DNA from 3 places in the Priestia sp. P5 genome. Region 1 is predicted to be linked to each of the others. Evidence: riboswitches for the same ligand, from Rfam matches in the RefSeq annotation. Region 1 holds a riboswitch; each other region holds the start of a gene.
The links. A riboswitch is a leader RNA that binds a small molecule or an ion and turns the genes downstream of it on or off. The one in region 1 is predicted to bind lysine.
Positions count from the first base shown of each region.

Region 2: another riboswitch for lysine. It lies ahead of MMB69_RS00880 (aspartate kinase); the one in region 1 lies ahead of lysA (diaminopimelate decarboxylase).
Region 3: another riboswitch for lysine. It lies ahead of MMB69_RS11885 (amino acid permease); the one in region 1 lies ahead of lysA (diaminopimelate decarboxylase).

Region 1 is NZ_JAKWFJ010000001.1:2,412,726-2,423,375, forward strand. Features, by position in the region: gene MMB69_RS12975 (acyl-CoA dehydrogenase) at 1-1,182, opposite strand, end outside; gene MMB69_RS12980 (DUF1292 domain-containing protein) at 1,335-1,598, opposite strand; gene MMB69_RS12985 (PAS domain-containing sensor histidine kinase) at 1,685-3,409, opposite strand; gene MMB69_RS12990 (YckD family protein) at 3,571-3,885, opposite strand; gene MMB69_RS12995 (NAD(P)/FAD-dependent oxidoreductase) at 3,959-5,077, opposite strand; gene MMB69_RS13000 (CBO0543 family protein) at 5,415-5,927, shown strand; lysine riboswitch at 5,994-6,176, shown strand; gene lysA (diaminopimelate decarboxylase) at 6,322-7,650, shown strand; gene MMB69_RS13010 (dicarboxylate/amino acid:cation symporter) at 7,703-8,965, shown strand; gene MMB69_RS13015 (hypothetical protein) at 9,104-9,238, shown strand; gene MMB69_RS13020 (hypothetical protein) at 9,389-9,574, shown strand; gene MMB69_RS13025 (LysR family transcriptional regulator) at 9,711-10,622, shown strand.
Region 2 is NZ_JAKWFJ010000001.1:171,517-182,166, reverse strand. Features, by position in the region: gene sdhA (succinate dehydrogenase flavoprotein subunit) at 1-753, opposite strand, end outside; gene MMB69_RS00890 (succinate dehydrogenase cytochrome b558 subunit) at 783-1,391, opposite strand; gene MMB69_RS00885 (YslB family protein) at 1,881-2,408, shown strand; gene MMB69_RS00880 (aspartate kinase) at 2,459-3,691, opposite strand; lysine riboswitch at 3,833-4,010, opposite strand; gene uvrC (excinuclease ABC subunit UvrC) at 4,076-5,842, opposite strand; gene trxA (thioredoxin) at 6,067-6,381, opposite strand; gene MMB69_RS00865 (hypothetical protein) at 6,580-6,759, opposite strand; gene MMB69_RS00860 (electron transfer flavoprotein subunit alpha/FixB family protein) at 6,856-7,836, opposite strand; gene MMB69_RS00855 (electron transfer flavoprotein subunit beta/FixA family protein) at 7,870-8,643, opposite strand; gene MMB69_RS00850 (enoyl-CoA hydratase) at 8,662-9,435, opposite strand; gene MMB69_RS00845 (TetR/AcrR family transcriptional regulator) at 9,515-10,099, opposite strand; gene MMB69_RS00840 (AMP-binding protein) at 10,212-10,650, opposite strand, start outside.
Region 3 is NZ_JAKWFJ010000001.1:2,194,101-2,204,750, reverse strand. Features, by position in the region: gene MMB69_RS11920 (TcaA NTF2-like domain-containing protein) at 1-775, opposite strand, end outside; gene MMB69_RS11915 (TcaA NTF2-like domain-containing protein) at 823-1,752, opposite strand; gene eat (ethanolamine permease) at 1,896-3,245, opposite strand; gene eutC (ethanolamine ammonia-lyase subunit EutC) at 3,267-3,980, opposite strand; gene MMB69_RS11900 (ethanolamine ammonia-lyase subunit EutB) at 3,995-5,365, opposite strand; gene MMB69_RS11895 (ethanolamine ammonia-lyase reactivating factor EutA) at 5,392-6,810, opposite strand; gene thiT (energy-coupled thiamine transporter ThiT) at 6,969-7,574, opposite strand; TPP riboswitch at 7,607-7,707, opposite strand; lysine riboswitch at 7,882-8,066, shown strand; gene MMB69_RS11885 (amino acid permease) at 8,169-9,608, shown strand; gene MMB69_RS11880 (hypothetical protein) at 9,645-10,019, opposite strand; gene MMB69_RS11875 (GNAT family N-acetyltransferase) at 10,123-10,614, opposite strand.

The DNA of each region.
Region 1 (10,650 bases):
TGCAAGCTGTGCTTTGTGCACTTCGTCTGGACCATCAGCAAGGCGCAAAGTGCGGGCATTTGCCCAAAGTGCCGCAAGCGGCGTGTCTTCTGAAACCCCTGCTGCTCCAAATGCTTGAATGGCGCGATCAATGACTTTTAAAGCCATAACAGGAGCCATTACTTTAATCATGGCAATTTCTTTCCGCGCTTTTTTATTTCCAACTGTGTCCATCATATAAGCAGCTTTTAATGTTAATAAGCGCGCTTGCTCAATTTCAATACGCGATTCTGCCACCCATTCTTGAATAACCCCTTGCTGGGAAAGCAACTTATTAAACGTAGAACGGATTTGAATACGCTTACATAATTCTTCAAGCGCTCTTTCTGCTGCTCCTATTAGACGCATGCAGTGATGAATACGTCCAGGCCCTAATCTGCCTTGAGCAATAGCAAACCCTTTTCCTTCGCCTAAAAGCATATTAGATGCTGGCACACGCACATTGTCATAATGAATTTCAGCATGTCCATGAGGAGCGTGGTCGTATCCAAAGACTGGCAGCATGCGTTCAATTTTAACTCCTGGAGTATTTAATGGAACTAGAATCATAGACTGCTGTTCATATTTAGATGCGGTAAAATCGCTTTTCCCCATGACAATAGCAACTTTGCAGCGAGGATCTCCCGCACCTGAAGACCACCATTTTCTTCCGTTGATTACATATTCATCGCCTTCTCTTACAATACTGCACTGAATATTTGTGGCATCAGAAGAACCTACATCTGGTTCTGTCATAGAAAAGCAGGAGCGAATGTCTCCATTTAACAGCGGCTTTAGCCATTTTTCTTTCTGTTCGGGCGTTCCGTATCGAACCAGTACTTCCATATTGCCGGTGTCAGGAGCTCCGCAGTTAAAAGCTTCTGGTCCAATAATAGAACGGCCCATAATTTCGCAAAGGGGGGCATATTCGACATTTGTTAGACCCGCTCCGTATTCGCTTTCTGGCAAAAATAAGTTCCATAATCCAGCTTGCTTTGCTTTTTCTTTTAACTCTTCCATAATCGGAGGAACAGCTGACCATCTAGACGGCTGTTCATTCAGCTGTTGTTCGTATAGCCGTTCGTTTGGGTAAATATGCTCTTCCATAAAAGAGGTCAATTCTTTTTGCAGCTTCACTACTTTGTCAGAGTAAGAAAAATACACGGTAGTCCCTCGCTTTCATTTACTTACTAACCGGTTGGTATGTTACATATTCATCATAAATGAAGGGAAATAATTCAGCAAGATATTTTTAGAAAAATTCTAAATATTATATTATTTAAAATAAAAAAAGAGAGAAGTTTTAACCTCTCTTTTTACGCGGATGTCATTTCCTCAAATACGGCTGATACCTTTTCAAACTCCTCGTCATCTTCAATTGAAGACCATTCACCATCATCTTCAATTTTCAAAAAGAAAACATCAATTTCTTCTTCTGTTTCAATTAAAACTTCTTCCACAAACGCAACGGCAATATAATCATGCCCTTCAATCGTCATTTTTCCAAGCACTTCAATATCTTGCTCTTGATCATTTTCATCTAAAATTGTAAAAATCTCTCCCGTTTCAATGCGTTCCATCTTATTCCCTCCTATTTTAACCTCATTATTCGTTCACTAACATGTATTCCCCTTTTGAAAAGGTTTCATGCTTATAAAAGTAGAATCTACTTTTTAAAAGGCAAAAGAATGTCTACAGTAGTTCCTTTTCCAAGTTCACTTACAAAGTTAATTTCTCCTCTATGTTCTCGAATGATCTTATAGCACACCATCAGTCCAAGCCCCGTTCCTTTCTCTTTGGTACTATAAAAAGGTTTTCCTAAATGCTGCATTCTTTCCTGCGTGATGCCTGGCCCCTCGTCGCTAAACCGGACAACAAGGTTCTCCTGATCAAATCTTTTTAGTTGAATCGTTACGGTTCCTCCACTTGACATAGATTCGACTGCATTTTTAAATATATTGCTAAACACCTGTTTCAACTGATTTTCTTCGCATAATACGAGAGGAAGATGAAGATCAATTTCTTTTTTTACGTGAATTTTCTCTGTAATCCCCTGCACCTCAGCTAGCTTTAACGTATTCTCTAAGATATCTTGGACGTGTTTGTCCCTGTAGGTTTTCGCCTGAGGCTTTGCAAGACTCAAGAACTCATCGGTAATCAATTCAATTCTATCTAACTCATGATTTATCATTTCTACATAGTAAGGCTGACCGCTCGTTTCTTTTAATAACTGCATAAATCCTTTTACCGCCGTCAGAGGGTTTCGAATTTCGTGAGCTATACCAGCCGCTAACTGTCCGACTAAGGAAAGCTGAGCGGATTCACGCAGCAATTTTTCAGTTTTTTTACGTTCTGTAATATCACGAAACAAAACTTGAATGGCCTGCTTTCCCATATAGGGAATAGGGAAAGCAATGGTTTCGGCATCAATCGTATGACCGTCTTTATGAATAAACTTTTCTTCTTGTAGGTCTACAGATTTATTTTCTGTTTTCATTCGATAAATTCGCTGTTTTACAACATCATAGTAATCATGGTGAACAAACTGATAAACACAAGCTCCTAATACGTCTTGAGGACTTTTGTATCCCAGCGCTTTGGCTCCTGCAGGGTTGATGTAATCAATTTTCCCTTCACTATGAACGATAATCGCTTCTGGTGATAACTCAATCAAACTTCGGTAGCGTTCTTCGCTTTCTTTTAAAGCCGTTTCGGCCTGCTTGCGTGATGTTATATCTCGATAGACAAAAGCAATGCATAGCGGCCAATCGTTCATATTTTCAACGCGGAATAGTGTGACGCTTACATTAATTAAATGACCGTCTTTATGCTGTCTGACCGTCTCAAATTCCGTTTTCGATTCCCCTGATTGAATGGTCTTATGAAGTTCGCACACTGGCTCCTTTAAAAACGAAGGTATAATCGGAAGAGGCTTTTGATAAATTTCTTCAAACGTCCAGCCAAATGTATTCTCAAACGCAGGGTTCACTTGAAGCGTTTTACCTTCTAAGTCAACGACAGCAACAGCATCTGCGTTATGATAGATAAAAGGCTGAATCTGTTCTTTTTTCTCCTGATAACTAGTTATATTCACGCAATGTCCCATGATTTCAGGCTTTTCTGTGTAAGATAAAGGGGTTAAGTTTACTACATAGCGTTTATCATTTATTTGAAGCTCGTACATAAGCTTTTTCTTTTTATTTAGTGCTTCGAAAAAATGCTCATACGAGACCCATTCTTCTAGAGGTATTTTTTGCTCATGAACACTCTCACCTTGATACATACTGTAAACAAGATGGTCATCTTTTTGTTTGTAAGCAAATATGATTCCTAGCGCCTCAGCTGAATGATTTTCTGCATGTAATCGGACTATTTTTTTATTTTCGTTCATCGTTCATATTTACCTACCCCTCACTAGCATCTTTCCTACTCGTTCTCATTCTCTTAATTTTACATGAGGATTTTAGAATTTACTAGATAAAGAAGCGGATATTTTCCATTCATTCACATAAAAAAAACGCCTGTAAAGGCGCTTTTTTATGTGAATATGAATTACTTTGAATGATGCATTTTATGACAGTGTCGCTTCGGCACAAAACCATTTTTCTCCATATGCTGATAGCGATTTTCCATATGTGAAGAAATGTTTTGACTCTCCGTTTTGCTTAGCACGCCGTACTCGACATATTTTGAAAGTATTTCTTTCTTTTTTGCTAGCATTTCTTTGTATAGCACGGACAATTCCTTCTTTTGCTGAGACGTCAGCTGCACGTCTTTTGTTTCTGGCTGAGGATTGTTTTCTGCTAATACAGGCGTCGCGCTCATAAATAAAAAAGCTGCTGCTGCACTTATCATAATCTTTCGCAAACAATCTACTTCCTTTCATCATATAGTAGTTATAGTTTGCGAACTTCTATTTGTTTTCATTCATTCTGTTTGCTTAAGACTCGATAGCTCCTCTTACATCATAGTCGCTGAGATCAATTTCCATTTCCATTTCAAGTGCTAATTTAGCAAGCTCTGAACCAAGATAAGGACCCGACGTTAAGCCTGAAGCTCCGAGACCATTCGCCACTAGTATTCCTTCGTAAGCCGGAAGAGCCCCGATGACTGGCAAGAAGCCTGGAGTAAATGGTCGAAACCCTACCCTTGTTTCTAAGACTGTGCTTTCTGTTAAGCCAGGAGCAATTGATAAGGCCTTTGAAAAAATTTCATGAAGCCCCCCAGCAGTTACTCTCAAGTCATAACCCGTATCGTTTTCATGTGTTGCTCCAATAACAATTTGCCCTTGTTCAAATGAAAGAATATATTGGTCGCTTGGAGGCATCACAACGGGCCAGTCTTTTGTATCTAAATCAGGGAGATGCAAGTGGACAATTTGCGCTTTTTGAAAGCTTGCTAAAAATTTCACTCCAAGAGGCTCTAGTAATTGACTTGCCCACGCTCCTGCTGTCACGATTGTTGTACTTGCTAGAAGGGTTTGTCCATTTACAGCAACGCCCGTTACTTGATTATTTTCATAAAGTAGTTCTGCGTTTCCTTCTATTATTTTTGCACCGTTTTTCTTCGCTGCATTCACAAGTGCGTTTCGAAGAGCTCTTCCGTTGACGCGAGCGGCTCCACTAATATGAACTGAACTGTATTCTTCCGAAAGAGCCGGAAACAAAGCCTGTGTTTCTTTAGCGGATAAACGTGTAATCTCGCCTATTTCGGGCGCTTCTTCCCGACGCTTATATGCTCGTTCTTCCATTTTTTTAAGCTTTTGTTCATCAGTATGTAAGCTAATTGCTCCTACTCGCTTATATCCCGTATCCGTTTCTCCATCTTCTTCTAATTGCTGAATTAATGTTTGATAGTACTTGGCGCCGCCTTTTGCTAAGCGGTACCATGCTTTATTTCGACGCTGCGAAAGCCATGGACAAACAATTCCTGCTGCTGCATCAGTAGCTTGACCAGCATCCTGGCGATCTATCAATGTCACATCTGCTCCTGCTTTTGCTAAATGATATGCTGTAGAAGCTCCAAGTATCCCAGCTCCAACTACGATGTATGTTTTCATACCAAAACACCCTTTTCTTTCTTCTAGTATTCTCATGCTATATGTATGCAATTTTAGCATAGCAAAAAAAGAAGTCCCATACTAGGCGAAGCTATTTTGAGCTTACTTTTACGTCTTGCTGACTTTGACATATAGCTCCTTTCATCTTGTAAACAAAAGTGTTAGAAGTTCTTTTACGGAGATTATAGCAGGGTGAAGACAGTCATAAATAGTGGTAGTATGTCTTTACCGCTGCTGCTTACGGCTTTTCTATTATAGTTTCTGAATAAAAGCGGAGAGAATAAAATTTCTATAATATGTAAATAAAAAGAAATAACCATTATTTTAAGGAGAGCGTATGCAATCTTCATTTGTATTATTTTTCATCATTCTTGGTTTACTATTTGGCAAGTGGCGAAGGTATCAAGAATACTATCCTACTTTGCTGTTTTGGGTCACGGGGAATTTGCTTTATGAAGTGCTGCTGTTTCATCACCGCGTATGGGTATTTCACCCTGTTGGTATTGATCACCTTTTTCTACCCGATCACCTAATGGTTTCCCTTGGAATAACCTTAATTATTTATCCGTTTGTTATACCGGTTTTTTTAGGAAGGCTGCCGCTGCATGTAAGCGGCCGGCTGTGGTGGATTCTTTTGTGGGCGCTTTTATTTACTGTGATTGAGTTCATTGCTTATGTTAATCACAGTATCACTCATCATTATGGATGGTCGCTGCTGTGTTCTTTTCTCTTCAATATTGTCACGTTCTCACTTTTAGTCATTCATCAGAAGACAGCACTGGCTGCTTGGATTCTATCTGGAAGCTTCATAGCTTTCTTATTTATTTTTTTTGATATTCCTATGCCTTAACTTTTCGTTGACTAGACAGCGGAAAAAGAAATATAATAGGAATTACATTTAAATATAATTTTCCTCTCTGAGAATAGAGGTGCATGAAATCAAGAGTCACTTATTGGAGACTAATGGAGTCTGTGAAGATAAGTAAAAGGGATTTCGTGCCGAAGTATATAAACATCCATTGTGTTCATATACTGGTTCAGTATTGAATAAATGCTGAGCTGTCACAAACCATTTGGTTTGTGGAGAGCTATTGAAGAGATGTTGATGCCTAGAATGTAATAATACTTTATTATTATGAAACCAAGACGCGTGAACATCACTTCACGGGTCTTTTTTGTGTTTTTCTACTGACCATCAAAGTTCAAAGTTATAGTTGAATGATTTAAATGGAGGGATACGGATTATGTACTTACATGGAACGAGTAAAATTAACAGCAGCAATCATTTAGAAATTGGGCAGTGCGATACGGTCGAACTGAAAAAACAATACGGCACTCCTCTATACATCTACGATCAAGAATTAATTGAGACGAAATGCAAGGCCTTCCATTCAGCCTTTCAAAGAAGCGGATTTTCATATCAAATCGCCTATGCAGGGAAAGCGTTTCTTTGTATGGAAATGGCTAGCCTTTTAACGAAGCTTGATATGTCATTAGATGTGGTCTCAGGAGGCGAATTATTTACAGCTCTTGAAGCTGGATATCCAGCTGAACGCATTCATTTTCATGGAAATAACAAAACGATTGAAGAAATTGAAATGGCTCTTGATGCGAATATTGGCTGTTTTGTTGTTGATAACTTTACCGAACTTGAAGTTTTGCATGCCTTAGCAGCTGAGCGCAAACAGAAAGCATCTATTCTTCTGCGTGTTACTCCAGGGATTGAAGCCCACACACATGAGTATATTATGACCGGACAGGAAGACTCCAAGTTTGGATTTGGTCTTTCCAATGACCAGGCTATGAAAGCGGTAAGTTCTGCGTTAGAAAAACCTTACTACGATCTTTTAGGCATTCATTGTCATATTGGTTCGCAAATTTTTGAAGTAGATGGTTTTTCTCGCGCCATTGATATTTTAACTGATTTCTTATTCAGTATTCGTGATAAAATGGAGTTTGAAGTAAAAGTTTTAAACGTAGGTGGTGGTTTTGGTATTCGTTATACCGAAAGCGACTCTCCTCTTCCAGTTGAGTATTATGTAGATGCACTGACAGAAAAGCTAAGCCGTACGTTAACTGAACAGAATTATACCCTTCCAGAAGTCTGGATTGAGCCTGGAAGAAGCATCGTAGGAGAAGCGGGTACAACGCTTTATACAATTGGCTCAACGAAGGAGATTCCGGGTGTACGCAAATACGTAGGAATTGACGGCGGTATGACCGATAATATCCGCCCTGCCCTTTATGATGCAAAACATGAAGCTGTCTTGGCTAATAGAGTGACGGATAAAAAAGATGAAACAGTATCAATTGCGGGGAAATGCTGTGAATCAGGAGATATGCTTATTTGGGATATCGATTTACCGCGCGTTAATCAAGGAGATTTATTAGCAGTGTCCTCTACAGGTGCCTACAACTATTCAATGGCTAGCAATTACAACCGTATTCCGCGCCCTGCTGTTGTATTTGTGAAAAATGGAGAAGCTCGTCTTGCTGTAGAGCGAGAAACATACGAAGATTTGGTGCGTAAAGATGTAAAGCCAGTCGTTACTACGTATGCAATGAGCAAATGATAGCCGTTCTTGCGTAGTAAAGAAGCTATTGTTGTTTGGAGGAAATCTAACTATGGTTTTAAGTGTATTTAAAACGTACAGATCATCGCTTATTCTGCTTCTCGCTATTTTAATTGGCGGGATAGCAGGATATGCTATCGGGCCCGATGTGGCAGTCGTAAAGCCCTTTGGTGATTTGTTTCTTAATTTAATGTTCATGATTATCGTTCCCCTTGTCTTTTTTAGTGTGGCTTCGGCAATTGCAAACATGAACGAAATGAAACGTCTTGGTAAAATTATGCTAGGTATCGCCGTTGTGTTTGTCGCCACTGCTGCTGTTTCAGCCGTTTTAGGCTTTTTAGGCGCATCACTTTACAATCCGCTACATAATGTAGATACTTCTGCCATTAAAGAATTGATGGGTGACAGTGAAAATACAGCTGAAAAAATGACGCTTTTAACTCAGCTTGTTGGTACATTTACTGTACCTGATTTTGTTCAGTTATTTTCGAAAGAGCATATTTTACAATTAATTGTCTTTGCCGTTATTTTCGGTATTGCTACAACAATGGCTGGTGAAAAAGGACAGCCTATGGCGAAATTTCTGACTTCGGGTCAAGAAGTATCGATGAAGGTTGTTAAAATTGTGATGTACTATGCCCCCATTGGTTTAGGATGCTATTTTGCTACTGTAGTAGGAGAACTTGGACCAAAGATCTTACAAGGGTACGCTAGAGCATTTATTCTTTATTTATTAATTGCAATCGTTTACTATTTCGGTTTCTTTACGCTATACGCATGGATTGCTGGCGGTAAAGCAGGAATTAAGCTGTTTTGGAAAAATGCAGCTGCTCCTTCTATCACCGCTATTGCTACCTGTTCTTCTGCTGCATCTATTCCAGTCAATTTAGATGCAACAAAGAAAATGGGTGTGCCGCTGGATATTGCTGAAACGGTGATTCCACTAGGAGCAAACACCCATAAAGATGGTTCTGTTATCGGTGGTATTCTAAAAATTGTTTTCTTATTCAGTTTGTTTGGCAAAGATATGACGTCTGCTATGAGTATTTTGAGCATATTAGGCGTAGCCTTTTTAGTTGGAGCCGTAATGGGAGCAATTCCTGGAGGCGGTATGATTGGCGAAATGTTAATCATTACAATTTATGGATTTTCCCCAGAAGTTCTGCCCATAATTGCGGTCATTTCCACAATTATTGACGCCCCTGCTACGCTTTTAAACAGTACGGGAAATACAGTAACAGCGATGCTTGTTACAAGGTTTACAGAAGGAAAAGACTGGATTAACAAAATTATCACCACCGATAAAGTCGCCTAGCAAAAAAGCAAAGGGAACAGTCTTAGTGACTCTCCCTTTGCTTTTTTCGTGTGCAGTAATATCGGTAGCGGTGTATAAAGTCTGTAAATACGCACATTCTATAGGTATGTTTCATAACCGGACTGGAGGTGTCGTCTAATGAGTAACGCTGCAGGAGGTTCAAAGAAAAATCAACCGAATGATGCGAATCACGTAAGCGCAGAAACAAAGGCTCATCAAAAACGTCTTACTGAGCAAAACAAACAAGAGCATCAAGCTGAAGAACGAAAATAAAATGACGTTAAAGAGCGCAGCGCCTGCGTTCTTTAACGTCATTTTATTTTCAGAGAGAACTTCATACCCCCGCTCGTTATGGGGCTATCGTACAACCTCCTTTCGAACTTTTACATATTCTATTAATAGGTTTGTAAAAGGAGGAATGATATGATGTTTTCTTGGCTAGAGATTACAGCCGCAGCCTTTGGACTTTCAGTTATTTTAATAAGTTTTGCATTTTTGCCCGAACGTACAGGCAAAAATCTTTATATTCCTCATCAGCTAGTAGCGAAATCCATGTTTCTCTACAAAAAGATTATTCGTTTTATAAATCAATTTCGACAGAAACTTTAGTTCATTTCCTTTCCCTGTTTTTATTCATTGGATATATCCTCCCCCTTTTTAATCAGCGCATTTACAGTAAATAATTTAATGGTTAAAATAAAGAGTAAAGAAAAAGGATAAGCAGTTTGCAGAAATGGAGTTTCACATGGAAATCAGAGACTTAGAATACTTTATAGAGGTAGCGAACCATAAAAATTTTACAAAGGCAGCGCTGCAAGTTCATTTGTCACAAACGGCTTTAAGTAAAGCCGTCAAAAAAGTAGAAAATGAACTAGGATTTGAGCTTCTTGATCGCTCAACAAGAGAATTAAAGCTAACTGATGCAGGAGAAGTCGTGTATCATCAGGCAACTAAAGCTCTGTCGGTGTTAAAAGACATGCCTCACTTGTTGGGAGATTTAATGAACTTGCAAACAGGGCAAATCAAGATGGGCGTCCCTCCGCTCATCGGGACCTTGTTTTTCCCGAAGATTGCAAAAGCATTTAATGAACGATACCCTAAAGTATCTCTAGAGCTTATTGAATTTGGAGCAAAAAAAATTGAAGCACTTGTGGAAGAGGCTGGTGTAGATATAGGGATTGTTATGCTTCCTCTCACAAGCGGTCATGATGAACATTTTCACGTATACCCGTTCGTTAAGGAGAGATTCCTTTTATACGCGCATAAAAACCATCCTTTAGCGAAACGTTCTTCCGTCTGGATGAAAGAATTGGAGCATGAAAAATTCATTATGTTCAGTGAAGAATTTACGCTGCACGACCGGTTAATTCAAGATGCTTTAAAATCAGGCTTTGTGCCTTCTATAGCGTATAAAAGTTCTCAATGGGATTTAATTATTGAATTAACAGCAGCAGAACTAGGTATTGCTATTTTACCCGAATCGCTTTATGCCAAAGTGAAAGATCCCAATATTACTACCGTACCTATTGCAGATCCTGAAATGATGTGGGAACTTGGAATTATTCTGTTAAAAGAACGCTACAGTTCATTCGCTGTACGAGAATTGATTAATTTTTTAACCGAAAAACAAATGACAGATAAATTGGGGCCCATTTAAAAAGAGTCTGGAACAAAAGTATGTTAGT
Region 2 (10,650 bases), 2.2 Mb from region 1:
TTCACTCATAAGACGAAGCTTATCATCTCCTGGGATAGCAGTTGGATGAATTTGAATAAACTCTCCGTTTGAATAGTATGCACCTTGCTGATACACGATAGATGCTGCTGAACCTGTATTAATAACTGAGTTCGTCGATTTTCCAAAAACAATTCCAGGTCCACCTGTAGCCATAATGACCGCGTCAGCTGGGAACGTTTTAATTTCCATTGATTTTAAATTCTGTGCAGAAATTCCGCGACAGCTGCGCTCATCGTCAAGAACAGCACCTAAGAATTCCCATCCTTCGTACTTTGTCACAAGTCCGGCAACTTCATAGCGACGAACCTGCTCATCTAATGCGTACAATAATTGTTGACCCGTTGTTGCTCCAGCAAAAGCCGTACGGTGATGCTGCGTCCCGCCAAATCGTCTGAAGTCTAACAAACCCTCAGGAGTACGGTTAAACATAACACCCATGCGGTCAAGTAAGTGAATAATACCAGGAGCTGCTTCACACATTGCTTTTACAGGTGGCTGGTTGGCTAAAAAGTCTCCGCCGTACACTGTGTCATCAAAGTGTTCCCATGGTGAATCCCCTTCACCTTTCGTATTTACGGCTCCGTTGATTCCACCTTGCGCGCAAACTGAGTGAGATCTTTTTACCGGAACTAGTGAAAATAAATCTACTTGCTTGCCAGACTCAGCAATTTTTATTGTTGCCATCAAGCCAGCTAAACCGCCACCGACTACGATGATTTTTCCGTTACTCATCGGAACCCCACTCCTTCAAAACCTTAATTTTATGCAAATGCGAATAATGTACGAACACCTACAAATGTAAGTGCTAAGAAGATTGCTAATGTCACATAAGTTGAAATTCTTTGAGAACGTGGTGTTACAGTTAACCCCCAGCTAACTCCAAATGACCATAGACCGTTTGCAAAGTGGAAGATCGTAGATACAACACCAACTATGTAGAATGCAAGCATTGCCGGGTTGCTTAAAATTCGTTCCATCATTTGAAAATCTACTTCTTTTCCAAGCGCAGCTTGTATTCTGGTTTCCCATACGTGCCATGTGATGAAGATAAGTGTGATTACACCTGAAACACGCTGAAGGATAAACATCCAGTTACGGAAAAACCCATAGTTGTTAACGTTTGTTTTAGCAGTGAATGCGATGTAAAGACCGTATATTGCGTGAAAAACGATTGGTAAGAAAATAATGAAAATTTCTAGAGCATAGCGGAAAGGTAAGCTCTCCATGAAGTGAGCTGCTTGATTAAATGATTCTTCTCCCTTTGTCGCGAAATGATTCACAACTAAATGCTGTGTTAAGAAAATCCCGATTGGTATTACCCCAAGTAATGAATGGATTCTCCGATATTGAAACTCTCTGTTTGCCGCCATCTGCGTAGACCCCCCTTAGTTAAATGAACATAGTTTGTGAAGAACTTTCTTACTCCCACTAGACAAATAGATTAATCGTGAATACAGGAAATGAAAACCTTTGCATTTCCTAATAAAGTATGTGACAGGTTAATTTTACTCCCATCGATTAAGAGCGTCAAGGCAAGATGTTTAAATCTTCTATAAAATATAAATTTATAAAATTTTATATTTGTTAACGCTTACTATATTGATGTTACAGATTTTTTCTTTCTATTATAATATTGCTTGCCACAAATAAGTAAGCGTTTACTTTATACTTTTATTGTAAACAAGTTCACAAAACATTTACACAGGTAAAAGTACCCTTTTAAAAGGTATATTATGGATTTTTCATCTTTACATCTAACTCTTTTTACCATAATAAAGATCCTCTTACATTTTATTAAAAAAATGCGTGAGAGGTTTTTTAGATTTGTATATAATAGTAGTAAAGAAAGAGGGGAAAGCATGAGCAATTTACAAACAGAATCACAGCAAGAACTTGAAGAGACGATGGAAACATCAGAACCTAATGTCACAGCTGAAACAGAGAGAGCTCTTGATCACGTTTCATATTTCGGATACAGCCTTTTGCGTGACGTGTTAATTCCAGAGCTTCTTGGAGACGAAACGAATACCATTTCATACTGGGCAGGAAAACACCTTGCGCGGAAATACCCGTTAAATACAATGGATGAAATCGTCGCTTTTTTTAAAGCAGCTTCCTGGGGAACACTGACGCTTGCAAAAAAAGATAAATATTCACTAGAGCTTGAGTTATCAGGTGATGTGGTCAGCAAAAGATTTCAGCAGGAAACTTGTTCGTTTCATCTTGAGTCAGGATTTGTGGCTGAACAGATTCAGCGTCAAAACAACTGCCTAACAGAAGCCTACTTAACACATAAAGAAAAGAACGGAAAAGTGCTGATTTCCGTGCAGTGGGACCGAAAAGATATCTTACCTACCGAAACGCGTGCGGAGCGTTATAAAAAATAGGAAATATGTATATATAAAAGACGTGGAGATACCACGTCTTTTTCTTTTCTTTATACTTGCACTGCCTGCTGCTCTTCTAATTCAAATGCTACGTGAAGCGTCTCAACAGCTTTTACCATATCAGCGTGCGGTACAACTGTAGATACTTTGATTTCAGACGTGCTGACCATCTTCACTTCAATTTTCTCTCCTGCCAGCACTTCAAACATTTCCGCTGCAACGCCTGGATTAGAAATCATGCCGGAGCCGACAATCGATACTTTAGCCAGACCGCTTTCATGTTCAATACGCGTATATCCTAAAGTAGATTTATACTCTTTTAAGACGGCAAGAGCGGCATCTACGTCTACGGTTTTAATAGAAAATGAGATAGAGAGACGATTATTAGCCGTTACGTTTTGAATAATAATATCTACATTTAACTGTTCTTTTGCTAATGCTGTAAAAATAGTAGAAAGAGTTTGCAACTCGTTGTTTAACCCTTCAATTGTCACTCGTGAAATATTATCTTCAAACGCAATTCCTCTTACGACTAAGTTTTGTTCCATTGAAACTTCCTCCTCAACAATCGTTCCATTCTCGTTTTCTAAGCTTGAACGCACTTCTAGCGGTACCTGATAATTTTTTGCAAACTCAACAGCGCGCGGATGCAGCACCCCTGCTCCCAAATTAGCTAATTCTAACATTTCGTCATATGAAATAGATTGAAGCTTACGAGCATCTTCTACATAGCGCGGATCTGTCGTAAATACTCCTGTTACGTCTGTATAAATATCACATTTTGCAGCTTTTAATGCTGCGGCAAGAGCTACTGCCGTCGTGTCAGAGCCGCCTCGACCTAATGTTGTAATGCTTCCATCTTCTGAACAGCCTTGGAATCCAGCTACTACTACGATTCGACCTCTATCTAATTGGCTTTGGATACGAGTCGTGTCAATGTGCTGGATTCGTGCATTGCTGTGAACTGCTTCCGTCCGGATACCAGCTTGCCAACCTGTTAGCGAAGTTGCTTCATGCCCTTTGCATTGAAGAGCCATTGTTAACAGGGAAATCGTTACTTGTTCTCCAGTTGTAAGAAGCATATCCATTTCGCGTTTGCTTGGACTGTCCGTAATATCACTTGCTAATTTCACCAGTGCATCTGTAGTTTTGCCCATTGCCGATACAACAACAACTACTTGGTTACCGCGCTCTGCTTCTTGAATAACACGGTTTGCTACATGTTGAATACGTTCAACAGAACCAACAGATGTTCCACCAAATTTTTGAACGATTAATGCCATAATTTTGTTCATTCCTTTTCAATAAATTTGCATATGCAGGATGATGAGAAGCTAAATTTTTTTACTCAGACAATAAAAAAAGCAATGAGATGAGCTCTCATTGCTTAACGAACGAAAATTATAAAACATAACCGTCCACTGCCGTGAGATAGCTCTCCAAGAATCTACATCTTGACAATCCTACGTTTATTCAACGCAGAACCAGCAATCATTACTATGAGGTAATGTTCACTTCGGCAAATTTCCCTTTCCGCATCATTCATAAGGGCTCATACCCTTCCTGATACGTACTGATTAAATTTGCACCTCTATCTTCACTTCATTTGATGAAGTGTCGTATGAAATTAGTTAATAGCTTATCAAATATTTTCTATTATTTCAAGACTATTTTTGCAATGTTTCATAAATTTTTTCAGCAATGTTTTGAGGAACCCCAGAATTCCGAATATCTTCAACCGTTGCTTCTTTCAATTTTTTCACCGAACCAAAATGCTTCAATAAAGCTTTTTTACGCTTTTCTCCCACTCCCGAAATGTCGTCCAGAACTGACTGAAAAGCGGACTTAGAGCGCACTTGACGGTGGAAGGTAATCGCAAAGCGGTGAACTTCATCTTGAATTCGCTGAAGCAAATAAAATTCTTGACTATTGCGTTCGAGCGGTATGATTTGAGGAGGCTCACCAATCATCAGGTTGGAGGTTCTGTGCTTATCATCTTTGACAAGACCTGCTGTAGGCACTAAAAGTCCCAATTCATTTTCAAGAACGTCCTGTACTGCAGCTAAATGCCCTTTGCCTCCATCTACAACAATTAAATCCGGAAGCGGAAGACCTTCTTTTAACGCTCTGGAATACCGTCTGCGAACGACTTCTCTCATGGAACTGTAGTCATCTGGTCCCTGTACGGTCTTAATTTTATATTTGCGATACTCTTTCTTTTCTGGTTTCCCATCAACAAAAACAATCATCGCAGAAACGGGATCTGTCCCTTGAATATTTGAGTTATCAAATGCTTCAATGCGGTAAGGAGCTGCAATTCCAAGCTCTTCTCCTAACCGTTCAACTGCGCCAACCGTGCGCTCTTCATCTCGTTCAATTAAATAGAATTTTTCACCGAGCGCAATTTTTGCATTTTTACACGCAAGTTCTACTAATTCTTTCTTTTTGCCTCGCTTTGGATGCTGAACCTCTACTTCTACTAATTTTTCAGCCAACTCTGCATCAATCGTTGCTGGAACCAGCACTTCTTTTGGCTTAATATTTTTAGCATAAAACTGACCGATAAAAGTTAAGAAATCTTCTTCTGGCTCTTTATAAAAAGGAAACATAGAAACTTCTCGCTCAATTAATTTCCCTTGACGAATAAAGAAAACTTGAACACACATCCAGCCTTTGTCATAAGAATAGCCAAATACATCTCGATTAACAAAATCATTAAACGTTACTTTTTGCTTTTCCATTGTCGCTTCAATATGGGCAATTTGATCTCGATATTCTTTAGCTCGTTCAAAGTCAAGTTCTTCTGAAGCTTTTAACATTTTTTCAGTTAACTCTGTTTTGACATGCTCATATCCACCATTTAAAAACCGCGTGATATTTTCAATAATTTGTTTGTTTTGCTCTTCTTTTACTTCTTTTACGCAAGGAGCTAGACATTGCCCGATATGGTAATACAAACAAGGTCTGTCTGGCATGGTAGAGCACTTTCTTAATGGATAAATGCGATCAAGAAGCCGCTTTGTTTCATTTGCAGCTTGAACGTTAGGATAAGGACCGAAGTATTTCCCTTTATCTTTTTTTATTTTTCTTGTAATGACAAGTCGGGGCTGTTTTTCAGCTGTAATCTTAATAAAGGGATAACCCTTATCATCTTTAAGCATGATATTGTATTTTGGATCATGCTTTTTAATTAAATTCATTTCTAAAATAAGCGCTTCTAAATTAGAAGATGTGACGATATACTCAAAATCGACAATGTCGTTTACAAGTCGAAGCGTCTTTCCGTCATGAGATCCGGTAAAGTAGGAGCGCACTCGATTTTTTAATACTTTTGCTTTTCCTACGTAAATGACCGTTCCATATTTATCTTTCATCAAGTAGCAGCCGGGCTGATCCGGTAAAATAGCCAGCTTTTCTTTTAAATAATCGTTCATATTTTTCTCCTTCCTCTTCTCTTACTCTGTCCATCTATACATTCGCTTATGAAGCGTAACCTACATTCTTTCCTGCTTTACAATACATGCACATAAGCCGGATTTATGACGGTGTTCCCTACATCTAGTATAAAACAAACGAACGCATATTCGCTAAATAAAAGTATTCCCAAAAGAGAAAAAGTGGAGAAAAAGAAAAAACCTAGCCTGAGCTAGGTTTTGACTTACGCGTGTTTATTAATTAATTCTGTTAATGCTTCTTTTGGTTGGAAACCAACTACTTGGTCAACTTTCTCTCCATCTTTAAATAATACTAAAGTTGGGATACTCATAACACCAAATTTTCCAGCCGTTTCTTGGTTTTCATCAACGTCTACTTTCACGATTTTAACTTTATCGTTAAGTTCGCCATCGATTTCTTCAAGAACTGGAGCAATCATTTTACAAGGGCCACACCATGGTGCCCAAAAGTCAACAAGCACTAGGCCTGATTTAATTTCATCTGTAAAGTTTTTATCTGTAGCATGTGCAATAGCCATTTTAATTCCTCCTAAATATATGCAATATCCAAATTCTACTCACAGTATATCACCTTCAAATAAGGTTTGCTAACTTTTTGCTTACATTTATACTGTTTATTCTCCGCTCTAGTTTGTACAATTTACATAAAAACATACGTAGAAAATTTCGTTTTCTACGTAATAAAAGAGATTGAGACCTAACTAAATCAACCGAATCTAAAAGCGAACAGATTGGATAAATAAGCTCGTACAAATCACTTGTTCCACCGCTGTTGATTTCCGTGCAAGACTTCGCTTTCCGCGGGCGGCCGATGAGCCTCCTCGTCGCTTACGCTCCTGCGGGGTCTCATCTATTCCGCTTTTCCCGCAGGAGTCTTCGCCTTGCCCTCCAATCACCAGCTAAAAGCAACTACGTCCATGAAAAAATCCGAACGATTAATCGTTCGGATCTTCCTTCAACAAAAATACGTTTGTCCTAGCCTCTTTTACTATTTACGCAGACTGTACTTTCAGCTTTTTAAATTCCTCCGTTAGCAGAGGCACCACTTCAAATAAATCTCCCACGATTCCGTAATCAGCTACTTTAAAAATATTCGCCTCAGGATCTTTGTTAATGGCAACAATAATTTTTGAGTTTGACATGCCGGCCAAATGCTGAATAGCTCCCGAGATTCCGCAGGCAATGTATAAATCTGGTGTGACTACTTTGCCCGTCTGACCGATCTGAAGGGAATAGTCGCAGTAATCTGCATCGCATGCTCCGCGAGATGCCCCAACAGCTCCATTTAATACGTCCGCTAGTTCCTGGAGAGGTCCAAAACCTTCCGTGCTTTTTACACCTCGCCCCCCTGCAATCACGACTTTTGCCTCGGATAAATCAACCCCTTGCGTTGCTTTACGTACAACTTCTTTTACAACTGTACGCAGGTTTTTGATTTCAACATTTAAATCCTCTACATCACCTGTACGTCCATCGTCTTTTGCAAGCGGTGAAATATTATTTGGACGAATCGTGACAAACGTAAAAGCATCGGTCATGATTTTCTTTTCAAATGCTTTACCAGAATAAATTGGGCGGGTGAAGACTACTTGATCCCCTCCAACTTCTACATCCGTCACATCGGAGATAAGTCCTTTGTCTAAGCGAGCTGCCAGTTTTGGCGCTAGGTCTTTGCCAAGAGCCGTATGGCCAAATACGATAGCTTCAGGCTGTTCACTTTCAATGATGGCTAATAACGCCTGAGCGTAACCATCCGATGTATAAGCAGCTAAATCTTCATGCTCCGTCACAACAACTTTATTCGCTCCGTACGCAATAAGCTCTTCACTTAAAGCTTTTACGTTCTTTCCTACTAACGCTGCAACAATTTCTCCACCGTCTGCTACAGTAGATGCTGCAGAAATCGCTTCAAACGATACGTTTCGTAATCCCCCATCACGTGCTTCTCCTAGAACTAACACTTTGCGTCCCATTGCAATACCCCCATTGTTTTGACTTTTGACTTATTAAATGACTTTTGCTTCCTTATGCAGTAAATTGACCAGTTCTATCACTTGATCTTTTATATCTCCTTGTAATACGCGTCCTGCGTCTTTTTTCGGAGGCAAATAAATTTCAATAGTCTTTGTTTTTGCTTCTACATCATCTTCATCTAAATCTAAATCATCCAATTCCACTTCAACCAACGGTTTCTTCTTCGCTTTCATAATCCCTGGAAGAGATGGATAGCGAGGTTCGTTAAGTCCCTGCTGAGCTGTTACTAAAAGAGGAAGCGACGTTTCAATAACCTCGGAATCACCTTCCACATCGCGTACAACAGTCACTTTTTCGCCTTCGATATCCAATTTTGTAATGGTCGTAATATAAGGGATCTCTAACTGTTCTGCTACGCGCGGTCCTACTTGGCCCGAACCTCCGTCAATCGCTACGTTTCCTGCCAAAATCAAGTCAGGAGATTGTTCTTTTAAGTACTGTGCCAGCAGCCTAGAAGTCGTATACTGATCGCCATCTTCTATGTCATCTTCCGTATTGATTAAAACCGCTTTATCTGCTCCCATAGCCAAAGCTGTTCGGAGTTCTTTTTCTGATTCTTCCCCTCCTACACTCACGACCGTAATCTCCCCGCCATGCTTTTCCTTTAGCTGAATAGCTTCTTCAACTGCATACTCATCGTAAGGATTAATAATAAATTCAGCCCCATCTTCAACAATTTGACCATTTTTTAATGAAAGTTTCTCCTCTGTATCGAATGTTCTTTTCACTAACACATAAATATTCATTCAATTCCCCTCCTAGGCTTATTTTCCTAAAAATTTAGGCTGGCGTTTTTCAATAAAAGCGGCTACGCCTTCTTGAGCATCCCGGCTTTTGAATACGCTTCCAAAAAACTGCGCTTCTTTTTTAATGCCGCTGTAGTAAGCATCTGTTTTTACATGCTGAAGCAGCTGCAAGGTAGCTTTAACAGAGATCGGGCTTTTTTTGGCAATTTTTCTAGCAAGTAAAAATGTTTCATTGATAAGCTGACTTTCTTCAAAAGCTGCATTTGCCAATCCTAACTCCACTGCCTCGCTTCCGGATATTGGATCACTTGTCAGCATCATCTCACAAGCCTTATGAACTCCTACATAACGAGGCAATCGCTGAGTTCCTCCAAACCCTGGTATAATTCCTAACTGAAGCTCAGGCAAGCCCAACTTAGCATTTTCCGTTACCAAACGGATATGGCAGCTCATAGCAAGCTCCAATCCTCCGCCTAAAGCAGCTCCATGAATAGCTGCAATCACTGGTTTTGGGTAATTTTCAATATACTCAAATAGCTCTTGACCGTTAACAGCAAGCTTCTCGTATTCTTTTTCCTGCTGAAGTGATGTGAATTCTTTTATATCAGCTCCGGCACAAAAGAATTTCCCTTCACCTTTAATAACGATAACCCTTGTCTCTTTACTATCTTCCAAATGTTTCAAAACACTTGAAAGATCTTTTAACAAATCTTGAGACAAAGCATTAGCAGGTTGTCTATTCAACGTAATGAAGCTTATTGCATCAACAGTTTCAACCTGGATAATCTCCATTTGTTTGCGCCACCCTTTCTTTCTATTTTCATTACCTTGCGCTTTTCCCCTCGCAGGGGAGCAGCAGGCTCACTTACGATTATGAGCCGCTGCAGCCGTTTAACAGCAGGGAATGGACTTTATCTACCGATTCTATTAGACCATATCGATGATCGTTCATTACCCATGTTGTGACAGTTTCATCAATCGTTCCAAAAATCATCTGTCGCGCAAGACGAATATCTATATTTTCAGAAAACTCACCCGTTTCGATTCCTGTCTGCAAAATAGAATCAATGAGAGTCAGATAATCTTTTAATACATCGTTAATTTTCAATCTTAGATCTTTGTTCGATTGACGCAGTTCGAGCTGTGTCACTGTAGCTAAATGATGATCCTCCGCTAGAAACGAAAAATGTTTGTCAATTAACACATGAAGTTTTTCTGCCGCGGTTTCAATTCCCGCCAGTTCTTCATAAATTTTTTCTACAAATTGCCCCATCTTCTCTTGAAACAAGGAAATCAAGACATCTTCTTTGTTTTTAAAATATAAATATATCGTACCGTCTGCAACTCCAGCCTGCTTAGCAATTTTAGAAACCTGAGCATTGTGGTATCCGTTTTCTGCTATTACTACTACAGCTGCATCGATAATCTGTTTATACTTTGGCTTATTTCTTCTCAATCTTATACGCTCCTTTAAAATATGAATGATTATTCATTCATATCTTTATAATAAAGAAACCGCAAGTATCTGTCAATTATGTTTCAGTAAAAAAATCAAAGGCGACGATCGATTACGTCGCCTTTTTATGCTTTTCATTTTCTTCATCAATCAGCGCTCGTCGCAGAATCTTACCGACCGCTGTTTTGGGAAGCTCATTTCGAAATTCATAAAAGCGCGGAACTTTATAAGCAGCTAAATACTTTCTGGAAAACTCATTTAACTCTTCTTCAGTACATCTTACACCATTTTTTAATACAATGTAAGCCTTCACCGTTTCTCCTCTATATGGGTCAGGAACACCTACTACTACAGCTTCTTGAATTTTTTCATGCTCGTATAATACTTCTTCAACTTCTCGAGGATAGATATTATATCCCCCGGCAATAATAATATCTTTCTTTCGGTCTACTACATAAAAATAACCTTTATCATCCATATAGCCAACATCACCTGTTAGCAACCATCCGTCTCGCATAACAGCCGCCGTTTCTTCAGGCTGCTTCCAATAT
Region 3 (10,650 bases), 220 kb from region 1:
CTTTTTCACCTTCTTTAAAATCGTCGATCCGCTGAGAACTGTTTTTGCTGATGGCATACTTTGTATTGTTCTCTTTGAAAACTAAGATTTCTTCCTTTTCCCCTTTTTCATTTGTACGTGTTGTTTCACCTTGGTATGAAATATCACTAGAGGGATTAATTGACTTTACGTATTCGATATATTCATCGGCCGTAATGTTGAGGTATTTTTGATGATAGGTAACTTCATCCCATTCGTTTAACTTCCAGTGCTTATTAACGTATTTAAAATTCATGTAAATGGTCAGTCCGCCGCTTCCTTCTTTACTAATTGGCTCAATAGCCGAGACCGAAAATTGCCCAGCATGATTGTTAATAAGTTCAAATCGAATGAGATGAGTTACATCAGGAAAAAAGCTCATGTTGCATTCTTTGCAGTAATAATTAGTAGAGATACTTTTTAGCTTTGTTGCAATTAAAGATGATGTTGCGTATGGCGTTAGCGCTTTTTTTAGCGTTTCATAATCAGCAGGGTTAGATTCATTTTCCCATTCGTACTCTTCGCCTAATTCTTTATAGGTACTTGAAATTTTGTTCATCGTCTCAACCGCAGTTTTTTGTGCTTTTTTTTCTGATACAAGATCAGGCTTGATAGATGACTTGGCTTGATCTTTTGGGATCACTTCATCTGAGGAAGGTTCGGTTGGTTTGGATAACTTAACTGTTTCTTTTTCTTCACAGGCTGTCAAAACCATTAGCAGCAGTAGAACGAATGCAATCGTCCATTTTTTATACATAAGGTGTCCTCCTCAAGGCCGAATTTAGTCTGTTTTTAAAATGATCTTTAATTCTCAAACGTATCGAGCACGTAATCACCGCTTGGAATTCCCCACTTTGCCTTTTTATTTTGATCTGTTTTAGCAAGTAATGAAATGGAATTTTCTTTGAGCGTAATGACAATTGTTCCTTTATTTCCTTGTCCATCATTTTCATATTCAATGGCTGCTTGGTTATTTTCAAAGCGAATATTTTTTTGTTCAACGGTTGACACGCGGATTTTGCTAGGTGGCTGGTACGAGTTTATTTTAATCGTTGCTTCCGAATTGGATGTAGCAAGAAATTGAATGATAGGAGATCCGTTATCATTGCCAGTGGTCCATTTTCCATCGTAGTCGTGTAAGTCTGTTGTTTGTGTAGTGGGAGTTTCAGTGCTTTCATTTGGTTTAGATGAAAAGTCAAATGGTTCTACACTCGATAGCTTTAACGTATCGTTTTGATAAACGGCTGTATAAAGGCGGTCACAAATTTTATTATAAGGTTCTTTACCCGGCTGCTTTAATAAGCTTTCCTCGTGGGTTTGTATTTTGAACACATGGTTAGGTTCTTCATACCAGTTGACAATATGAAACGTTTGCTTCTTCTGCTCGATACCTTGGCGTGTGAAATTTTCAACAAGAAGTTTCTGCTCTTTATAAAAAGAACTGTCCGCTTTCAAAAAAGCTTTTAGATCATCAAAGGAGTTTTGATCAACTGCTTTTCCAAACGCTGAAAAGTAATCAGTCATCCAGGCTGTAATAAATTTTCCGCTCATTGCTTCTTTATTTAAATCAATCGATTGAATGCTTTCCATTTGTGTTTTTGGTTCATTTAGTACTTTTTTTGCATCTTTTTCTACTATCATTGTATTTCCGTCTTTTATTGTCTCTTCTTGCTGACAGGCTGATAACAGAATAGATGAAACAACCGTGATAATGATCGTATTACGTTTGTTCATCATAATTGCCCCTTCTTTGTCTAATATAAATGTATGTATAATCTTCCAACAAACAGACCTAGTATATCATTCTACAAAAAAACGCTCAACCCTTTAATTTCACAAGAAAAACGGCTTGCCTTTACAGCGAGCCGTTTTTCTTCTTATTTAATAGACGCTTCTTGATATGAATTGGCTGCTTCTTTTTTAAGCTGTCTAGAACCATAAAAGACATAGTAAATAATTGAAAGAAGGAAAATTCCAAGAATCACATACATTAAAGGTAGAGAAACACCAAACAGCATTAAATTTGTTGTAAGAACACTGTATTTTATAATGCTGTATAAGCATAGAATCCCTAATACTAAGGCAACGCTTGGCACTACCGGGTATTTCACTTTAAAAGGACGGGATAGATTAGGTTCTTTTTTGCGTAAAATAAAAAGAGAAACTAAACTGATGCAGTACATCATCATTGCTCCGAACACGGATAAGATAATAAGTGCATTGGCAAACGTGGCAGATCCTGCACAAATCACGCCGATTGCTCCCGGAATCAACAAACCGCCGACAGGAACTCCTTTTTTATTCGTTTTAGCAAGAAATTTAGGGAAGTAACCATCTCGTGCAAGTGCATAGGTTTGTCTTGAAAATCCCATGATGATTCCATTTAAACTAGCAATCAATCCGAATAATCCAATAATAGCAACCACGGTTGAAATGCCGTTTCCGTATACAGAAGACAGTGCCTGCGGAAGTGGATAATCGGCTAGTTTCCCGCTTCCTCCGCCAAGTCCTGCTGTTACAAATAGTGTAAACAAGGTTGCGGTTGCTAGAGTAATAATCGCTCCAATAAACCCTTTAGGGATATTTTTCTTAGGATTTTCCACTTCTTCTGCTGCCATCGCTCCGCCTTCTATTGCCAGATAAAACCAAACAGCAAATGGAATAGCTGCTAATACCCCTGTTGGCCCGTTAATAAATGAATGATCATTAAAAATATTCGATGTTTGTACATGAGGCAAACCAGCTACATAAAAAATAGATAAACCAATTAGTGCAACAATGGTAGCTGTAAGCTCAATCACTGCTACTTCTTTTACCCCGATTAAATTTAATAAAACAAAGAAAATAAAAGCGCCTACCGTTGCATATACAGGGTTAACGGCTGGAATAAGGAAGTGTAGGTATGCTCCTGTTGAGACCGCAATAGCAGGAGGAGCAAAAATAAATTCAAGCAAGCATGCAATTCCTGCGATATATCCCCCAAAAGGTCCAAGTGCTCTTCTTGCATAAGCTGAAGGCCCACCGGCTTGCGGGATAGACGTTGAAAGCTCTGCATAACTGAACATAAACGTTGTGTAAAACACGGTTACAATTAAGGTTGCAATTGCAAGTCCGATAATCCCGCCTTGTTCAAACCCGTAATTCCACCCAAAGTATTGTCCTGAAATAACCATGCCTACTGAAATAGCCCATAAATGAATAGGTTTTAATTGTTTTTGTAACGCCATATCTTCTCCTCCTTTTGATGTTTAGACAATAAGATGTACACCACTTGTTTGCTGCTTGATCATTTTGTCAATCATGGTACCGATATGCGCGGCTGCCTCAATAGGGGGCGTCCCTCTTTTATGAATATTAGAAATAACCATACGGTCAGACTCCTTTTTACCTTTTCTAGGTTCATAACACATGTAAGCACTCATTGATTCAGCACTAACCAGCCCAGGTCGCTCTCCAATCAATAGCACAAGTGCTTTTGGCTTTATGATCTCGCCAATTTCATCCATACACGCAACTCGTCCCCCTTTTACAAAAAATGAAGTTCCGATACGAAGTCCATATGACTCCAGTGAATCGATTAAAGCAGGATACACGTCGCTCATGTTTTCTTCAATTGCCTTAGCGCTCAGTCCATCTGATACCACTACTTGTACATCAGGCTGTGGCACGCAGTTTTTAAAAATTTCTTTCTTAGCGTCATCTGCTAATAACCTCCCTTGATCCGGCCGTTTTAAATAATGTTCTTTTGACTCCACGCGTGTATTCACAGAAAAAAGGTTAAACTCAGATAGAATATCTTCTGAAACTGCGCCGTATACAGAATCTACGGCTGCAGCATGATCCGCGCGAAAAGATAAAACGTCTTTTGTTAGCGGCCTTGTTCCTGTACGGCCGACACCTATGCGGGCAGGGGTAAATTGTTTAAGTGTTTCTAGCGGATCTCGATTTGACATTGGTATCATAGTAAGCACCTTCCTTAAATCAAATTCATAAAAATAGTTGGATCTCCAGCTCTTGATGTAAAGCGTCCGTTTTCCATAATACGCTGATCTTCAAGCCACTTTTGAAATAACGGCGTTGGGGTACGGCCAAGTACATTACGTACTGTTGCGATGTCATGATAACTAAGAGACTGGTAGTTTAGCATGCAGTCATCAGCCATGGGCACTCCTATGACAAAGTTCACTCCAGCTGTTCCCAGAAGCATACTTAAATTATCCATGTCATTTTGATCAGCATCCATGTGGTTGGTGTAACATACGTCTACTCCCATAGGCAGGCCGTGCATTTTGCCCATAAAATGATCTTCTAACCCAGCTCGTAGAACTTGTTTGCTGTTATATAAATATTCAGGTCCAATAAATCCAACAACCGTATTAACTAAGAAAGGCTTATAGTGACGAGCTAAGCCGTAACATCTAGCTTCAAGCGTTACTTGATCAATATTATAGTGAGCTTCCGATGACAGTTCAGAACCTTGTCCTGTTTCGAAATACCAGCGGTTCGGACCTTTTGCCGTCCCTTTTTCATGAATTAGCGCTGTCGCTTCATCAAGCATAGACAGTGAAATTCCAAATGAATCATTACCGGCTTCTGTGCCTGCCAAACTTTGAAAAATCAAGTCAGCAGATGCTCCTTTTTCAATTGCTCTCATCTGACTCGTCACATGTGACAACACACAGTTTTGAGTTGGGATTGCCCATTCATTGATTATATTTTTTGTTTCATTCAAAAGCGCGTAGATATTATCCGTTGTGTCAATAACAGGGTTAATTCCGATAACCGCATCTCCAATTCCATAGCTTAACGCTTCATATAGAGATGCTCTCATTCCCTTTAAGTTATCTGAAGGATGATTAGGCTGGGCTCGAGAAGCCAATACTCCTTTTTGGCCGATAGTCGTTTGACAACTAGTTTGCACTTCTATCTTGGCAGCTCCTTGAATTAAATCTAAATTGGACATGATTTTAGTAGCTGCCGCAATCATTTCGCTGCTTAACCCTTTGCTAAGTGCAAGAAGGTCTTCTCCGCTATGCTGATCGGATAAAATGTATTCTCTTAAACCTCCTACTGTCCAATTTTTAATAATGTCGTAAACCGATGAATCAATCTGACTTTCGATTAATGCCGAGACGTTGTCTTCATCTGCGCTGAGCAGCGGGTAATTTCGAATATCAGCAAGTGTGATATCCGCTAGAACTTGCTTTGCTGCCATTCGTTCTTTCATTGATTCAGCGCTAACTCCCGCTAGCTGATCTCCAGAACGCTCTTCGTTTGCTTTGGCCATAATTTCTTTTAAGCTATAAAATGAAAATGTTTCTCCTAACAATCGTGTAGTTTTAAACATCTTTTCCTCCTTAGATATTTAATAGATTATGATGAAAAAGCGAGCGTTTTAACGGAAACGGAGATCGCCTCTCCAGCTACTGGTAACCCTAGATCAATGTAATCTCCGTGTGTAAAATCAATTTGATCTAAACAAATAATTTCTAACTCTTTGCTCTGTTTAGCTAATGCTTGTCCTAAGGCTTTTGCAATATCTTGTTCGCATAGAACAACGAGGCACTTAGCTCCCTTAAAACAAGCAATAAATTCAGCGCTTATTACTTTTGCTAATTCTTGAAGCATCTTATAGCTGCAGTAAGGAAAATGAGATAAAGCAATAGCAGCGGGGGGATCTTCTGCACTGAAAATAGTTGAAGCCTGCATACATGACGCCCGAGCTCTTTCTTGAAACAGCTGCGGATTCCACGTCTCTTCTTGCTGAACGGGTATCTCTATAATCGGAATATTTTTTAGCGGCAGCCGCTTCGACCCAATGTATACGGTTGATCCGCTAACTTCTGTATTTTGCATACCAGCACCAATTACAGTAGCGCGCGTTGTCTCAGCGGCTTGAGATATTTGGATGGATTGAAAATGATATGCTAGAAGCGGACCAATGTCTCCATGTATGGCCACTTCTTTCACGGTTTTTGGCTTTTGCTTCTCCATCATTGCTCCTACTCCTCCTGAAACCATGATCGTTTCGGGGTGTATAGAAGATCTTGTATGAGGAGAAACAAGCAGCGTGGAATTTTGATTCAGCACTTTTACATATTTCACGGTTTCTTCAGCTAGTAATTGACAGATAGACGAAAGCTTTTCAAATGTTGCTTTTTCACCTTCTCGTAGTGTTAAAGAATTATTTTTTAAAAATTCAGTTAAATAAGGTGAAATGTAGGTTACAGCACCGTCTGAATTCAGCCGAATTAATCTCCCACCTACATGCAGTGTGAACGTTTCTATCACTTTTCCATTTTGACATAAAGCGATGTTAGCAGTGCCTCCTCCTACATCAATATTGGCAATTACTGCATTTGTTTCAGCAGAACGTTCGATTGCTCCCGATCCTTTTGCTGCTAATATTCCTTCCAAGTCAGCGCCGGCTGTTGCAACAACAAAATCCCCAGCATGTTCGGCTAGATAGTGAACGATACTTTCTGCATTTTGCTTTCTAGCCGTTTCTCCTGTAATGATCACAGCACCTGCCTCCACTTGATCTAAGGAGATTCCTGCATTCTTATACTCTTGTTCTAGTAGTACCGTTAATCTTTGAACATCGATTTCAACATCGTTTAGCATAGGGGTGGTATAGATAGAACTTGCATACGTTACGCGACGATCAATAATTTGACAGCCTGGCAGCGTAAACTGATTTTGTTGATTTGCTATTAACAGCTTGCTTACAACCAGCTTTGTTGTGCTTGTTCCAATATCTAAACCTATGCTCGTGATCCATTTCTGTAGCATGCTATCAATCCCTTATCTCGTTTGAATATGGTGATTATCATAAAACAGTTTTTTGAATATTTCACTAACTATGTTATCAAACCTGACACATTTTCGTGTAAACAAAGGTGACAAATGACAAAAAAAAGACTAAACCTTGGTAGATTTAGCCTTTTTTATTATGAGTGTGATTTAGTTACAATCATTCTTGATGCCGATGGGATTAATAGTGAAAGGATAATTAGACATGATAGCAACGACCCAATCATCGAAATCCCGTTTATCGAGAAAGAATACCATAGAATAGGCATTCCTTTTGGGGCAGCAAATCCCCAAAATATTAAGCCTGCAATGAAATGGCAAAAATAACGAGCAAAACTTCCTATAATTAAAGATAAGATAATAAAAAAGAAAGCTTTTGATCTTTGATTATTAGCTAAGTATCCTTTAATAGAACTAGAGAAAATCCCGCCAAATCCAATAAAGGTAACAGCGATAATATACTCTATAAAAGCTTGCAATGGGGTTAAAATATATGCATTTCCTAAAGCTAATTGCAATATTCCCCATAAAAATCCGGATAAAGCTCCTCCTTTGACTCCCCATCGAAAGCACATAATAAAAATAGGAACCATAGAGAACGAAATGCTTACGCCTATTGCAATTTTTATAGAAGGTAAAAGATCAATTAAAAAAGCCAATGCTGCAAAAATAGCTATTTCAATTTTAGCCTGTAAAGGTAATGCTTTATTCACGTTTCTCACTCCTGTTTTTGAATCATTCATATCAAACGGTTTACACAGGAGTAAGCAAATATATGCTACTATTCCCACATTCCTACGCTAGCGTTAACTAACAGGTTCTAAGGGTCTGAACAATTTGTTCACTCTCAGCACGTCGGCTCCCCCTGTGGTACGTTCGGATATTTATGTAGTATTATGACAACACTCATTATACCATATGTAACAAAATAGATTCGAGAGATTTCAAAGATGTTTCTATTTTCTGAATCTATTTTTTATAATGACAATCGTTTTAGTATTTGTTATACTTCTTTTATGTCAAATGAATATAAAAAACCCTCATCCTAATCGATGAGGTAGAGGTCGCAGTTTTTAATAGTAAAGTAACGGAAATGCAGAGAACATTGAGGATGTTGCTTGAAAGGAAAAATTGCCGAAGTTTAGATCACTTCTCGGTTGATTTAAGCTGGGGCTGTCTCCGAACAGGAACAGAACTGTCACATCATGCGAGTGATGTGAAGAGCTATCTTCACGGAAGGTTGACGCGGTTTTCAGATTTAAAAGCGCGCACATATACTGCGGGCTTTTTTTATGTTATCCCGTCTCTTTCCGTACATTCGAAAGGAGTATTTATCTATGCAAGAGCAGCAAGAATTAAAACGTGGGTTGAAATCTCGCCACTTAACGATGATTTCATTAGGAGGAGCCATCGGAACCGGCTTATTCCTAGCAAGTGGTGGAGCAATTCACACAGCAGGACCTGGGGGAGCGCTTTTAGCTTACGCTATTATTGGTGTCATGGTTTACTTTTTGATGACCAGCCTGGCGGAGCTCGCAGCTTATATGCCTGAAGCTGGTTCGTTTAGTACGTATGCGTCTCGATTTGTAGATCCATCCTTTGGTTTCGCTCTCGGCTGGAACTATTGGTACAACTGGGCTATTACAATTGCAGCTGAATTATCTGCTGGAGCCCTTATTATGAAATTTTGGTTCCCGAACTCTTCTTCTATTTTATGGAGTGCCCTGTTTTTATTAATTATGTTTGGGCTTAACTACCTTTCTGTAAAAGGATTTGGCGAATCTGAATTTTGGTTTTCATTAATTAAAGTAGTAACGGTTATCATCTTTTTAGTTATTGGTATTATGATGATTTTTGGTATCTTTAACAATGAAGCGCCAGGTTTTAAAAACTTCACGCTTGGTGATGGACCGATTCACGGTGGATTCTTTACTGTCTTAGGTATTTTTATGGCTGCTGGTTTTTCATTCCAAGGAACAGAGTTGCTTGGGGTCGCGGCTGGAGAAAGTGAAGATCCGGAAAAAACGGTTCCTCGCGCAGTTAAACAAGTCTTCTGGCGCATCTTGTTATTTTATATTTTAGCTATTTTTGTTATTGGAATGCTTATTCCATACACAGCGGATTCATTAGCAAGCGATGATGTGCGGGTAAGTCCGTTTACTCTAATATTCGAACGAGCAGGTCTGGCGTTTGCGGCATCGGCTATCAATGCCGTTATTTTAACAGCCGTTTTATCTGCTGGTAACTCAGGTATGTATGCTTCTACGCGTATGCTGTGGAACTTAGCGAAAGATGGAAAAGCACCAAGGTTCTTAGCAAAAGTGAATAAACGAGGCGTTCCAGTTAATGCCTTAATCGCAACGGCACTTGTCGGTACACTTGCATTTGGTGCTTCATTTTTTGGAGACGGTGCGGTATACACATGGTTACTTAACGCTTCTGGTATGTCTGGTTTTATTGCTTGGTTAGGAATTGCAATCAGCCACTATCGTTTTAGAAGAGCTTTTGTTGCCCAAGGTCATGCTTTGAGTGAACTTCCATATCATGCAAAACTTTTCCCGTTTGGTCCTATCTTTGCCTTTATTTTATGTGCTGTTGTTATTTTAGGTCAAAACTATTCGGCGTTTATGGGTGATTCGATTGACTGGTACGGTGTACTTGTTTCTTATATCGGACTTCCTTTATTCTTAATTGTTTGGTTAGGATACAAATGGACGAAAAAGTCAAAACTTATTCCGTTAAAAGAATGTCAAGTAACAGTGAAAAAATACGAATAAAAAAAGCTCTCTATTCTTTTGAATAGAGAGCTTTTTTTATGTGATCTGATCAGCAAAATGTAGAGATATATAGGCGGGCTGTTTTTTCATAACAAGCATATAACCTTTGAGGGGACGATTACGATTGCAGTAATCAGCAGCTTCTATATAATAAATATGCTGAATTAACCTGCTTAAATGGGTTACAAAAGATGGAAGTTGATGAGTAGGAATGCTTTGGATGTAGTCTATGATTTCTTGCTTAGTTTGAAGGCCCGAACGAGTACATTGTAACAGATGAAAAAGCGGATCTGCTGTTATAGTAGATAGTTCAGAATTGTGTTTGATTCTATTCAGCTGGATATGCAGTTCTTTTTTGGACCATCTTTTTGGAATAGCTCTTATATGCTGATATTGAAAATGTGTATTCATGATAGCTAACACCTTTCGTATTAAAATAATAAAATGACTTATTATTTTAATAACCTTTACACATGAAACTAAAACGTTACAATGTGTAAAGGTGTCATACATCTTATAAAATAAGCTGATAAAAAAGCACATCTTGCCACTGATCGAATTTCCAGCCTACTTCTTTAAATTCTCCGCAAAATGTAAAATTAAATTGCTCATGCATTTTGATACTGATATCATTCCCTTTTGTAATCCCTGAAATGACAACGTGATGGTTGAGTTCTTTAGCCAATTCCAAAATTCGCTTCATAAGCTGTTTTCCAATGCCATACCCCTGCTGATTTTTATCAATATAAATCGATAGCTCTACCGTTTGAATGTACGCTTCTTTATCTCGATAAGAAGAAAGCGAAGCATAGCCCGCTACTACCCCATCTTTTTCCGCAACAATAAGCGGAAAAAGTTCATTGCTAATATGATTATTAAACCAGCCCCTTCTTTGTTCTACCGTTACAGGCGTTAAGTCAAAAGTAGCAGCACTTTTTTGAACGGACTGATTATAAATTTCAACAAGCATAGGTAAATCTTCTTCTTTAGCATAACGAATGATCATATGTACAAACTCCTTATAGTATAGAATTATCTTTAT